One region of the Streptomyces sp. NPDC050856 genome, then DNA from elsewhere that is predicted to be linked to it. Evidence: riboswitches for the same ligand, from Rfam matches in the RefSeq annotation. Region 1 holds a riboswitch; each other region holds the start of a gene.

The links. A riboswitch is a leader RNA that binds a small molecule or an ion and turns the genes downstream of it on or off. The one in region 1 is predicted to bind cyclic di-AMP.
Positions count from the first base shown of each region.
Region 2: linked by a shared signal. The riboswitch ahead of AB0H53_RS12235 (transglycosylase family protein) and the one ahead of AB0H53_RS05800 (C40 family peptidase) in region 1 are both predicted to bind cyclic di-AMP.
Region 3: linked by a shared signal. The riboswitch ahead of AB0H53_RS20060 (M23 family metallopeptidase) and the one ahead of AB0H53_RS05800 (C40 family peptidase) in region 1 are both predicted to bind cyclic di-AMP.

Region 1 covers NZ_JBFAGV010000004.1:221,674-224,937, forward strand. The annotation lists gene AB0H53_RS05790 (ATP-dependent Clp protease proteolytic subunit) at 1-608, shown strand, start outside; gene AB0H53_RS05795 (hypothetical protein) at 605-922, shown strand; cyclic di-AMP (ydaO/yuaA leader) riboswitch at 1,241-1,433, shown strand; gene AB0H53_RS05800 (C40 family peptidase) at 1,437-1,913, shown strand; gene AB0H53_RS05805 (ATP-binding protein) at 2,213-2,644, opposite strand; gene AB0H53_RS05810 (helix-turn-helix transcriptional regulator) at 2,892-3,264, shown strand, end outside.
Region 2 covers NZ_JBFAGV010000010.1:89,385-92,648, reverse strand. The annotation lists gene AB0H53_RS12245 (cytochrome P450) at 1-376, shown strand, start outside; gene AB0H53_RS12240 (transglycosylase family protein) at 555-1,523, shown strand; cyclic di-AMP (ydaO/yuaA leader) riboswitch at 1,783-1,950, shown strand; gene AB0H53_RS12235 (transglycosylase family protein) at 1,954-2,679, shown strand; gene eno (phosphopyruvate hydratase) at 3,059-3,264, shown strand, end outside.
Region 3 covers NZ_JBFAGV010000022.1:54,664-57,927, forward strand. The annotation lists gene AB0H53_RS20050 (pitrilysin family protein) at 1-185, shown strand, start outside; gene AB0H53_RS20055 (pitrilysin family protein) at 212-1,579, shown strand; cyclic di-AMP (ydaO/yuaA leader) riboswitch at 1,772-1,933, shown strand; gene AB0H53_RS20060 (M23 family metallopeptidase) at 1,947-2,717, shown strand; gene AB0H53_RS20065 (GntR family transcriptional regulator) at 3,060-3,264, shown strand, end outside.

The DNA.
Region 1 (3,264 bases):
CCCGCCCCGCCTCCCGTCACGTCCTGCCCGAGTTCACCGAGCGCACCGGCTCGGGGATCCGCACTCTCGATCCGTACGGAAAGCTGTTCGAGGAGCGGATCATCCTCCTCGGCACCCCCGTCGACGACGCCGCCGCCGGCGATGTCGTCGCCCAGCTGCTGCACCTGGAACACGCCGCGCCCGACCGGGACATCTCGCTCTGCGTCAACTCCCCGGGCGGTCCGGTCGACGCCATGGTCGCGATCCACGACACGATGCGGATCATCACCTGCGACGTCGCGACGACCTGTCTGGGCCAGGCGGCCGGCACCGCCGCCGTCCTGCTGGCCGCCGGAGCGCCCGGCAAGCGCCTGGCCCTGCCCGGCGCGCGGGTGGTCGTCCGGCAGCCGGCCGTCGAGGAGCCGCTGCGCGGGCAGCCGTCGGATCTCGCGCTCCGGGCCGCGGAACTGCTGCGACTGCGCGGCCGGCTCGCCGGGCTGCTCGCGGAGCACACCGGCCACGCCCCGGAGCGGATCGAGGCCGACATCGAGCGCGACACGGTCCTGGACGCCGCCGGCGCCCTGGCGTACGGGCTGGTGGACCAAGTGGTCTCCAGCCGCAGGGGGTGACCCGGTGCTCCCCCCCCGAGCCGCCGCCGCTGCCCGCGCTGACCCGGGCCGAGGACGAGTTCATCGACGCGTACCTCGGCATGGTCGACCTGCTGGGCCGGGCCAACCCGGCGCGCGCCACCCACACCTATGGCGCCCTGCGCGCCGCGCAGGCCCTGGTCGGGCGCGCGACGGCGCTGCGCGACGCACTGGCGCTGATGCACCAACGCGGTGAGAGCGAGGTGCACTCGGGAACGCTGACACGCGCCCTGCGGATGCTGGACGGCGAACGGCGCGCCGAACGGGTGACGGTGCCTCAGGACCCCGTCGTCTGACGGATGTCGGCCGGCGCGACCGGACGCACCGACGGCGGAACCACCGGCCACGTTCGGCGTAGGCAGAAGAGGGAATTCCGTGCCGCACGAGTTGCGCACCGCGTGTACACACCTGGCGGAATATCACGTTCCAGTGCTGGTACGGGGATCGCCACCCGGCCTGCGCGTGGCGCCAAAAGCCCTCTGTCCACCCGAACGGATCAGTCGTGAGGAGCCTCACAAAACGCCGTTTCGGCTCGGCATTTCGCTCGTTGATGGGTCAAGATCCGTGACGACGACAAGCCCCCGCCACCGCGGCGGGGCGGTCCGGGCGGACGCCGAGTCCTGCCGCCGTCCGGATGACTGGTCGATGGAAGTGCATCGGCAGGAGTGGAGGACCCAAGCAGTTCGGGGTGACCGGAACCGTTCCGGTTCGGTCGTCCCTTGGGGTGAAGCCGCGTGAGCGGCCGGGCATCTTCGTTCTGCCCGAACCCGACAGGTCATCCTTCACAGGCGGCTGACGAAGGGTTGCGCGATGACTGCGCAGATTCATGTCCCGTCCCTGCTGTCCCGGGCCGGTGCCGTCTCGGCACTCACCCTCGCCGCCGTCGGCGGCACGATGCTGGCGCCCGGCGCCACGTCGGAGGCCCAGGCGGCACCGGCGCACGCGAGCAAGGCGCTGAACGTCGCCGCGTCCAAGAAGGGCGCGCCGTACAAGTACGGAGCGGCGGGTCCGTCCCGGTTCGACTGCTCCGGCCTGACTCTCTACTCGTACAAGAAGGCCGGCAAGAGCCTGCCGCGCACGGCGCAGCAGCAGTACAACAAGACCCGTCACATCTCGGCGTCCAGCCGCCAGAAGGGTGATCTCGTCTTCTTCCACTCCGGCCGCAACGTGTACCACGTGGGCATCTACGCCGGTAGCAACAAGATCTGGCACTCGCCGAAGTCGGGCTCGGTGGTGAAGCTCGACAAGATCTGGTCGAAGTCGGTCTGGTACGGACGCGTGCGCTGATCGCCCGCTGACGCGACCGAAGCGCCGCGGTACAGGGGACGCGCGTCCCGCGAGGCCGGTGAGAGCCCCTGTGCCGCGTCCCCGGCGCGCCGCTGGAGCGCGCCGGGGACGCGCAGCCCCCGGCGGCGCGGCACGACCCGGGGCGTCCCCGGCGCCGGAGCGGCGGCCGGCGCCCTCCCGGTGCGGCGAGCCCGCCGCGGGACGGCCCTCGAACGGCCCCCGGCGCCAGGGGGACGGTGGCCGGATCTCCGGCCGGGCGGGGACCAGGGCCTCGCGGGTGGCACCCCGCCGGGTGCGGCTCAGCTCTGGACGGGCGCCGTCCAGGGCAGGGCGATCCACACGGTCTTCCCGCCCTCCGCCGTCGGGGTGACCGAGAGCCGGCCCCCGCATTCGGCGGCGAGCCAGCGGATGATGACCATCCCCCTGCCGTTGTCCTGCTGGACGGCGGCCGGCAGCCGTCGGGGCCAGCGCGGGTGACTGTCGGTGACACCGATGCGCAGTTGCTCGTCCCGCTCCAGGCGTACGTCCACCGTGAAGGTGGGCGACTGGCCGAAGGTGTGCTGGACGGCGTTGGTGGCGAGCTCGGAGACGATCAGCCGGACCGTGTCGGCCGTCTCGGCCTCACCCGGCAGGCCCCACTCGGCCAGGACGTCCGCCACGTACCTCCGGGCGGCGGATACCGAGGCGGGATCGCTCGGCAGAGTGACGGAGGCTTCCTGGTGGTCTGCCATGGCGACGCTGTCCCTTTCCCACCGGGGCCGGTTTCCGACACGGAGCGGATGTCTTTCGCGGCCGGCCTCGGATTGCGCTTCGCGCCAGAGTGCCACTTATGTCGCCGCCCGTGGGGCCGATCCGGCAAGAGCTGCATATATCTGTCGCTCGAAGCGGTGAACCCTGCTACGCGAGAACGGATTGGGGCGGCAGACTGAGGGGTTGACCGGCTGACCGGTCGGGCGCGGGGAGCGGGAGGAGGCGGTCGTGCGCAGCACGCGGCACGGACCGGCGGTGCGCCGGCGCAAGCTGGGTGAGGAGTTGCGCGGACTGCGCCTGGGTGCGGGCCTGACCAGCCGGGAAGCCGCCCGGCTGGTCGGCTGGCACCAGTCGAAGGTGAGCCGGATCGAGACCGGTACGAGCGGGGTGAGCGGCGCCGACGTGACCCGGCTGCTCGATGTGTACGGGGTGCGCGAGCCACGGCTGCGGGCGCTGCTGGAGGCGCTGGCCGGCGCGGCGGACGGCGGGGGGCCGGGCTGGTGGCACGCGTACCGCGGGGTGCTGTCGCCCCCGTACCGCGACTTCATCAGCCTGGAGGCGCAGGCCTGCTCGGCGCGCACGCTGGAGACGTCGGTGGTGC
Region 2 (3,264 bases), on a different contig from region 1:
CGACGGGCCGGTCGAGCTCGCGACCTGGCGGTTCGCCACCGAACCGCTCACCATCGGCGGCGAGCGCGTCGCGGCCGGCGACCCGGTCCTGGTCGTCCTGGCGGCGGCGGACCGCGACCCGGAGCGGTTCCCCGACCCGGACACGCTGGACCTGGCGCGGCGCGACAACCAGCACCTGGGGTACGGGCACGGCATCCACTACTGCCTGGGCGCGCCGCTCGCCCGGCTGGAGGGGCAGACCGCGCTCGCGACATTGCTGACCCGGTTGCCCGACCTGCGGCTCGCGGTCGATCCAGCCGATTTGCGGTGGCGCGGCGGGCTCATCATGCGCGGATTGCGCACGCTTCCGGTGGAGTTCACACCCGTCAAAAAATGACGGACCGTCAATTCTGTGATGTTCGCGTAATCTGCTCTGCATCGACTTGTGACTGGCGTTCGAATGCCGCTACGTTCACCGTCGTCTCAGCAGTCACGCGAAAGGCAACCGCATGCGTTCCGGAAACGGCCGACACCGGCGACCTCGTCAAGCACCCGCGATCGTTGTCGCGGCCGGGGTGACCGGTTCCGCCATCGCCCTGCCGCTGCTCGGCGCGGGATCGGCGTCCGCCGCCGACTCCGCCACGTGGGACCGGGTGGCCGAGTGCGAGTCCGGCGGCATGTGGAGCGCGGACCTCGGCAACGGTTTCTACGGCGGGCTGCAGTTCTCGCAGGAGACCTGGGAGGCGTACGGAGGCACGGCGTACGCGCCGCGGGCCGACCTCGCCAGCCGGGCGCAGCAGATAGCCGTGGCCGAGAAGGTCTACGCCGCCAAGGGCTCATCGGCGTGGGAGACGTGCGCCCCCATCGCGGGCCTGGCCGGCGGCGCGTCCGCCGGCAAGCCGGCGGCCCCCGGGAAGGCCGAGCCGTCCGGGACCCCCTCCGCCGACCCGTCCGGCACCGCGGCGCCCGCCGACCCCCTCGGTTCGGCGACGCCCACCGCGCCCGCGTCGCCCAGCGGCACGACCGCGCCCACCGCCCCGGCCTCGCCCTCCGCGCCGTCCGACACGACGGCCCCCTCGGCGCCCGCCGGGACGACCGACCCGGTCAGGCAGCCGGAGCCCGGCAGGGAGGCCGCTCCCGGGGCCGGCGCGGAAGCCGGCCCCCAGCCCGGCGCCGGCAGCGGCACGGGCAGCGAGTCCGGTGCCGGCGGCGGCAAGCACCGGGGTGAGCCCGCCAAGGACGAGACCGGGGCCACCGGCCCGGCCGGGGAGGTCACCATAGGGGGCGATACCGGCAATTCGGTCACCGAGCGCGAAACTGGGGCTCATGCCTCGCGAGGTGACGGAACGGCACGTGACCTCGAGGGCGTCCCGTCCGGCGAGTACACCGTGCGCGCCGGCGACACCCTCTGGGCCATCGCTCACGCGCATCAGCTGGAGGGTGGCTGGGCGGCGCTCTACGACGCCAACCGCGAGGCCCTGGGTGCCGATCCGGACCTCATCCTGCCCGGCCAGAGTCTCGATCTGGATGGCGAGCAGGGGTAGTTCGAAGGTGTATGTCCGCTTCTATGTAAGTGAGACATGAGTCTCTTTGCCCCAACTGATCCTGTGCGGCCATCTGCTCGCACCGGCCCGCCCCTCACCTGCGCAAATGTGCGTCAGTGGGGGGCGCGTCCGGGTGAATTGACCCCGATGTCCTTCTTTGAACTTCGGCAAGGTCTGTGTTTACGGTCGTAACCGCTCGCCACCGCGGGCACCCTCGACCGGAACGCCGAATCCTGCCGCCGGTCGACGGGAACAGTCGTCGCGTCATGCGCCGTAGGCAGGAGCGGGGGACCCAAGGTAAGCGCCGGTCCGGCCATTGAGAGATGGTCAGCCGGCTTGGGGTGAAGCCGCGCGCCAGTCGCGCGGCCGGGCCAACTCACTCGCCCGAACCCGACAGCTCACCTCGTAGGCGTCGGTGAGGAGAAGTTCCATGCTGCTTTCCAGCAAGGGCAAGCACCGTCGCCCGTCCAAGGCTGTCCGATTCGCCGCGTTCGCCGGTATCACCGGTGCCGCCGTCGCCGCCCCGCTGATGGGCGCCACGTCCGCCTCGGCCGCGACCGCCGCCGAGTGGGACCAGGTCGCCCAGTGCGAGTCCGGTGGCAACTGGTCCATCAACACCGGCAACGGCTACTACGGCGGTCTGCAGTTCTCGGCCTCCACCTGGGCCGCGTACGGCGGCAGCGCGTACGCCTCCACCGCCGACCAGGCCTCCAAGTCGCAGCAGATCCAGGTCGCCGAGAAGGTCCTGGCGAGCCAGGGCAAGGGCGCCTGGCCGCACTGCGGCGTGAACCTGTCCGGCGCCTCGTACGACTCCGGCAGCGCCGACTCCGGCACCACCCAGCAGAGCGCCCCGGCGGAGCAGAGCGCCCCGCAGCAGGAGCGCAAGGCCGAGCAGCCCACCACGCGCAGCGAGCAGCGCACGGCGCCGAAGACCGAGGCGCCGAAGGCCGCGTCGAAGCAGACCGTCACCACCCCGACCGGTCAGACGGTCAAGAAGGGCGACGGCGAGTACAAGGTCAAGGCCGGCGACACCCTCAGCACGATCGCCACGGCGAAGAACGTCGAGGGCGGCTGGAAGAAGCTCTTCGAGCTGAACAAGGACATCGTCGACAACGCCGACCTGATCTTCCCCGGCCAGCAGCTCCACCTGAGCTGACCCGCCGGTACCAGGCCGGCCCCGGCCCGGCGCGCTCTTCCCCCGTACGCGCCGGGCCGGGGCCTTCCCGTGCCGGGCCCGCTCCGCGCGCCTGCCGGCCGGCACCCGGGACCTGCCCGTGGCCGCCCGTGGCCCGCCCCACGGCCCGCCTTGTGGCTCGCCCGCTCACCGCGGCCGCCTCCCGGGAGCGCACCGGGCCGCCGCTGTCGGGCCCGACGGTTACCGCCAGGCATTGCGGCTGTTTGCCCCGTATCGCTCGCTCCTGGGTCCTTTTTCGTCCCAGGGGGCGGGCGTCGGCTGGTCACGCTCCCCGCGCCGGTTAGGCTCTTGCCGCAAGGCCAAAGAGACCTGCACTCCCAGCGTCACATCCCAGAAGGAGATGCTCGTGCCGTCCATCGACGTCGTCGTAGCCCGGGAAATCCTGGACTCCCGAGGCAATCCCACGGTCGAGGTCGAGGTCGGCCTCGACGACGGCAGCACCGGCCGTGCTGCCGTCCCGTCCGGTGCGTCCACCGGTGCGTTCGAGGCCCTCGAGCTCCGCGACGGTGACCAGAACCGCTACCTCGGCAAGGGTGTCGAGAAGGC
Region 3 (3,264 bases), on a different contig from region 1:
GGTACGCCGTGCTGTTCGGCGACCCGCAGCTCGCGCTGACCGCCGTCGAGCGGGTGCTGGACGTCACCGCCGAGGAGGTGCGGGCGGTCGCCGAGGCCCGGCTGCGCCCCGACAACAGGGCGGTGCTGGTCTACGAACCCGTCAACGCCGACCGGAACGAGCAGGAAGAGGGGGCGGACCAGTGACCGACGCCGCTGTGTCCCTGACGAGCATGGAATTCCACCCGCAGCCCCGGCCCGGCACCGCCACGCCGTGGGCGTTCCCCGCGCCCGACCGCGGCACCCTGGACAACGGCCTGACGGTGCTGCGCTGCCACCGCCCCGGCCAGCAGGTGGTGGCCGTCGAGCTCTTCCTCGCCGCCCCGCTGGACGCCGAGCCCGAGGGCCTCGACGGCATCGCCACGATCATGGCGCGCGCGCTGTTCGAGGGCACCGACAAGCGCTCGGCGGAGGACTTCGCCGCCGAGCTGGAGCGCTGCGGGGCCACGCTCGACGCGCACGCCGACCACCCCGGTGTCCGGGTCTCGCTGGAGGTGCCGGCCTCCCGGCTGGCGAAGGCCCTCGGCCTGCTCGCCGAGGCCCTGCGCGCGCCGGCCTTCGCCGACAGCGAGGTGGAGCGCCTGGTGCACAACCGGCTGGACGAGATCCCGCACGAGACGGCCAATCCGTCCCGGCGCGCCGCCATGCAGCTCTCCAAGGAGCTGTTCCCGGCCACCGCGCGCATGTCGCGTCCCCGCCAGGGCACCGAGGAGACCGTCGCCCGGATCGACGCCGCGGCCGTACGCGCCTTCTACGACGCGCACGTCCGGCCGGCCACCGCCACCGCCGTGGTCGTGGGCGACCTGACCGGCATCGACCTGGACGCGGTGCTGGCCGACACCCTGGGAGCCTGGACCGGCGACACCGCACAGCCCCGCCCGGTACCGGCGATCACCGCCGACGACACCGGCCGGATCGTCATCGTGGACCGCCCGGGCGCCGTGCAGACACAGCTGCTCATCGGCCGTATCGGCGCCGACCGGCACGACCGGGTCTGGCCGGCCCAGGTCCTCGGCACGTACTGCCTGGGCGGCACGCTCACCTCCCGGCTGGACAAGGTGCTGCGCGAGGAGAAGGGCTACACCTACGGCGTCCGGGCCTTCGGCCAGGTGCTGCGGTCAGGACCCGAGGGCAACGGCGCCGCGATGCTCGCCATCAGCGGCTCGGTGGACACCCCCAACACCGCCCCGGCGCTGGCGGACCTCTGGCAGGTGCTGCGCACCCTGGCGGCCGACGGCCTGACCGACGCGGAGCGCGAGACGGCCGTCCAGAACCTGGTGGGCGTCGCCCCGCTCAAGTACGAGACGGCGGCTTCCGTCGCGGCGACCCTCGCCGACCAGGTGGAGCAGCACCTCCCGGACGACTTCCAGTCGCGGTTGTACGCGCGCCTGGCCGAGACGGGGACCGTGGAGGCGACCGCCGCGGTGGTGAACGCCTTCCCGGTGGACCGGCTCGTCACCGTGCTGGTGGGCGACGCCGCCCAGATCAAGGAGCCGGTCGAGGCCCTCGGCATCGGCGAAGTCACGGTGGTCACCGGCTGATTGAGTGCCGCTCACGGAACCCCGGCGTCCACTTGGACGCCGGGGTTCTGCGGTATGTCCGTTTTCATACGGAGGTTCGGGGTCTGCCGTGTGGCGTGCGCTACAAAAACACGCGTTTGTTTGGCGATTGAAAGATCGGACGCTTAGCGTCTGATGCGCTGTCCGAACGGTACCCGCCGCACCCGCGGCACCGGGCAGCCATCGCCGAGTCCCCGAGGCGCGAGCCTGGGGAGCCGGGGACCCACTCAGTCCCTGGGGTGAATCGGACGCCTTCGCACCCGTGCGGAGGGGCCCGTAGGAGACCTTCCTGCTCCGAACCCGTCAGCTAACCCGGTAGGCGAGAAGGAAGGAAAGGACCAGCCCCTTCATGGCGTTCACCCGTGCCACCGGGAAGCACCGTGCCCCCAGCCGCATGACCCGTACGCGCGCCGGCGCCGCCGGTGTCGCGGCACTGGCCACCACCGGGGTCATCACCACCCTCGCTTCCCCGGCGCTCGCCGCCGACGCGGACGTCCGCTCCCTCGAGGACACCGGCCTCAACCAGGCCGTCATCACCGACACGCTGGCCGACCAGGTCGACGAGCAGGCCGAGGCCCAGCAGCGCGAGGCCGAGGAGGCCGAGGCGAAGGCGAGGGCCGAGGCGGAGGCCAAGCGCATGGCCGAGGCCCGCGCCGAGGCTGCCCGCGAGGCCCGGGAGCGCGCCGCCCGGGACGCCGAGCGCAAGCGGCTCAACTCCTTCCAGTCCCCGATCAGCGGCTCGTACGTCACCACCGGCTACCGGTCCGGCGGCTCGCTGTGGTCCTCCGGCAGCCACTCCGGCGTCGACTTCCGGGCCGCCTCGGGCACCCCGGTCGTCTCCGTGGGCTCCGGCACCGTCGTCGAGGCCGGCTGGGGCGGCGCGTACGGCAACAACGTCGTGATCCGGATGCAGGACGGCACCTACACCCAGTACGGCCACCTGTCCGCCGTCCAGGTCTCGGCCGGCCAGACGGTGACCCCGGGCCAGCAGATCGGCCTGTCCGGCTCGACCGGCAACTCCACCGGCCCGCACCTGCACTTCGAGGCCCGCACCAGCGCCGAGTACGGTTCCGACATGGACCCCGTGGCGTACCTGCGCTCGCACGGCGTCAACGTCTGACCCCGCGCACACCGCTTCGCGAAGGCCCCGGCCCGCCAGGAACCGTCCTGGTGGCCGGGGCCTTCGCCGTACCCGCTCCCGTGCCCCGCCGCTCGCCGCGGCCCCGCACCCGCAGCCAAAGCCCCGCACCCGCACCCGCACCCGCAGCCAAAGCCCCGCATCCGGAACCGCCGGGCTCGCGCCGGACCGGGCCCCCGCGCCGCAGCCGGGAACAGCCGCCTTCCGGCCGGGAGATTTCCCCGAATCCAACATTCCGGGATCGGAAATTCCGGCCCGCTGCAATAGAGTTGCCGAACAGACGTCGAACAACTGGTGCCACACGGATCAAGTCGGAGGTTCGGTATGCGCGTTCCTGCGCACTCGGTGTGCACGGCGATCCGCGACGACATCGTCTCCGGTGTCCTGGAGCGGGGCGGCCGGCTCACCGAGGAGCAGCTGGCGCGCCGCTACGGCGTTTCCCGGGTCCCGGTCCGCGAAGCGCTGCGGACCCTGGAGTCCGAGGGGTTCGTGGTCAGCCGCCGGCACATCGGGGCCTGCGTCGCCGAGC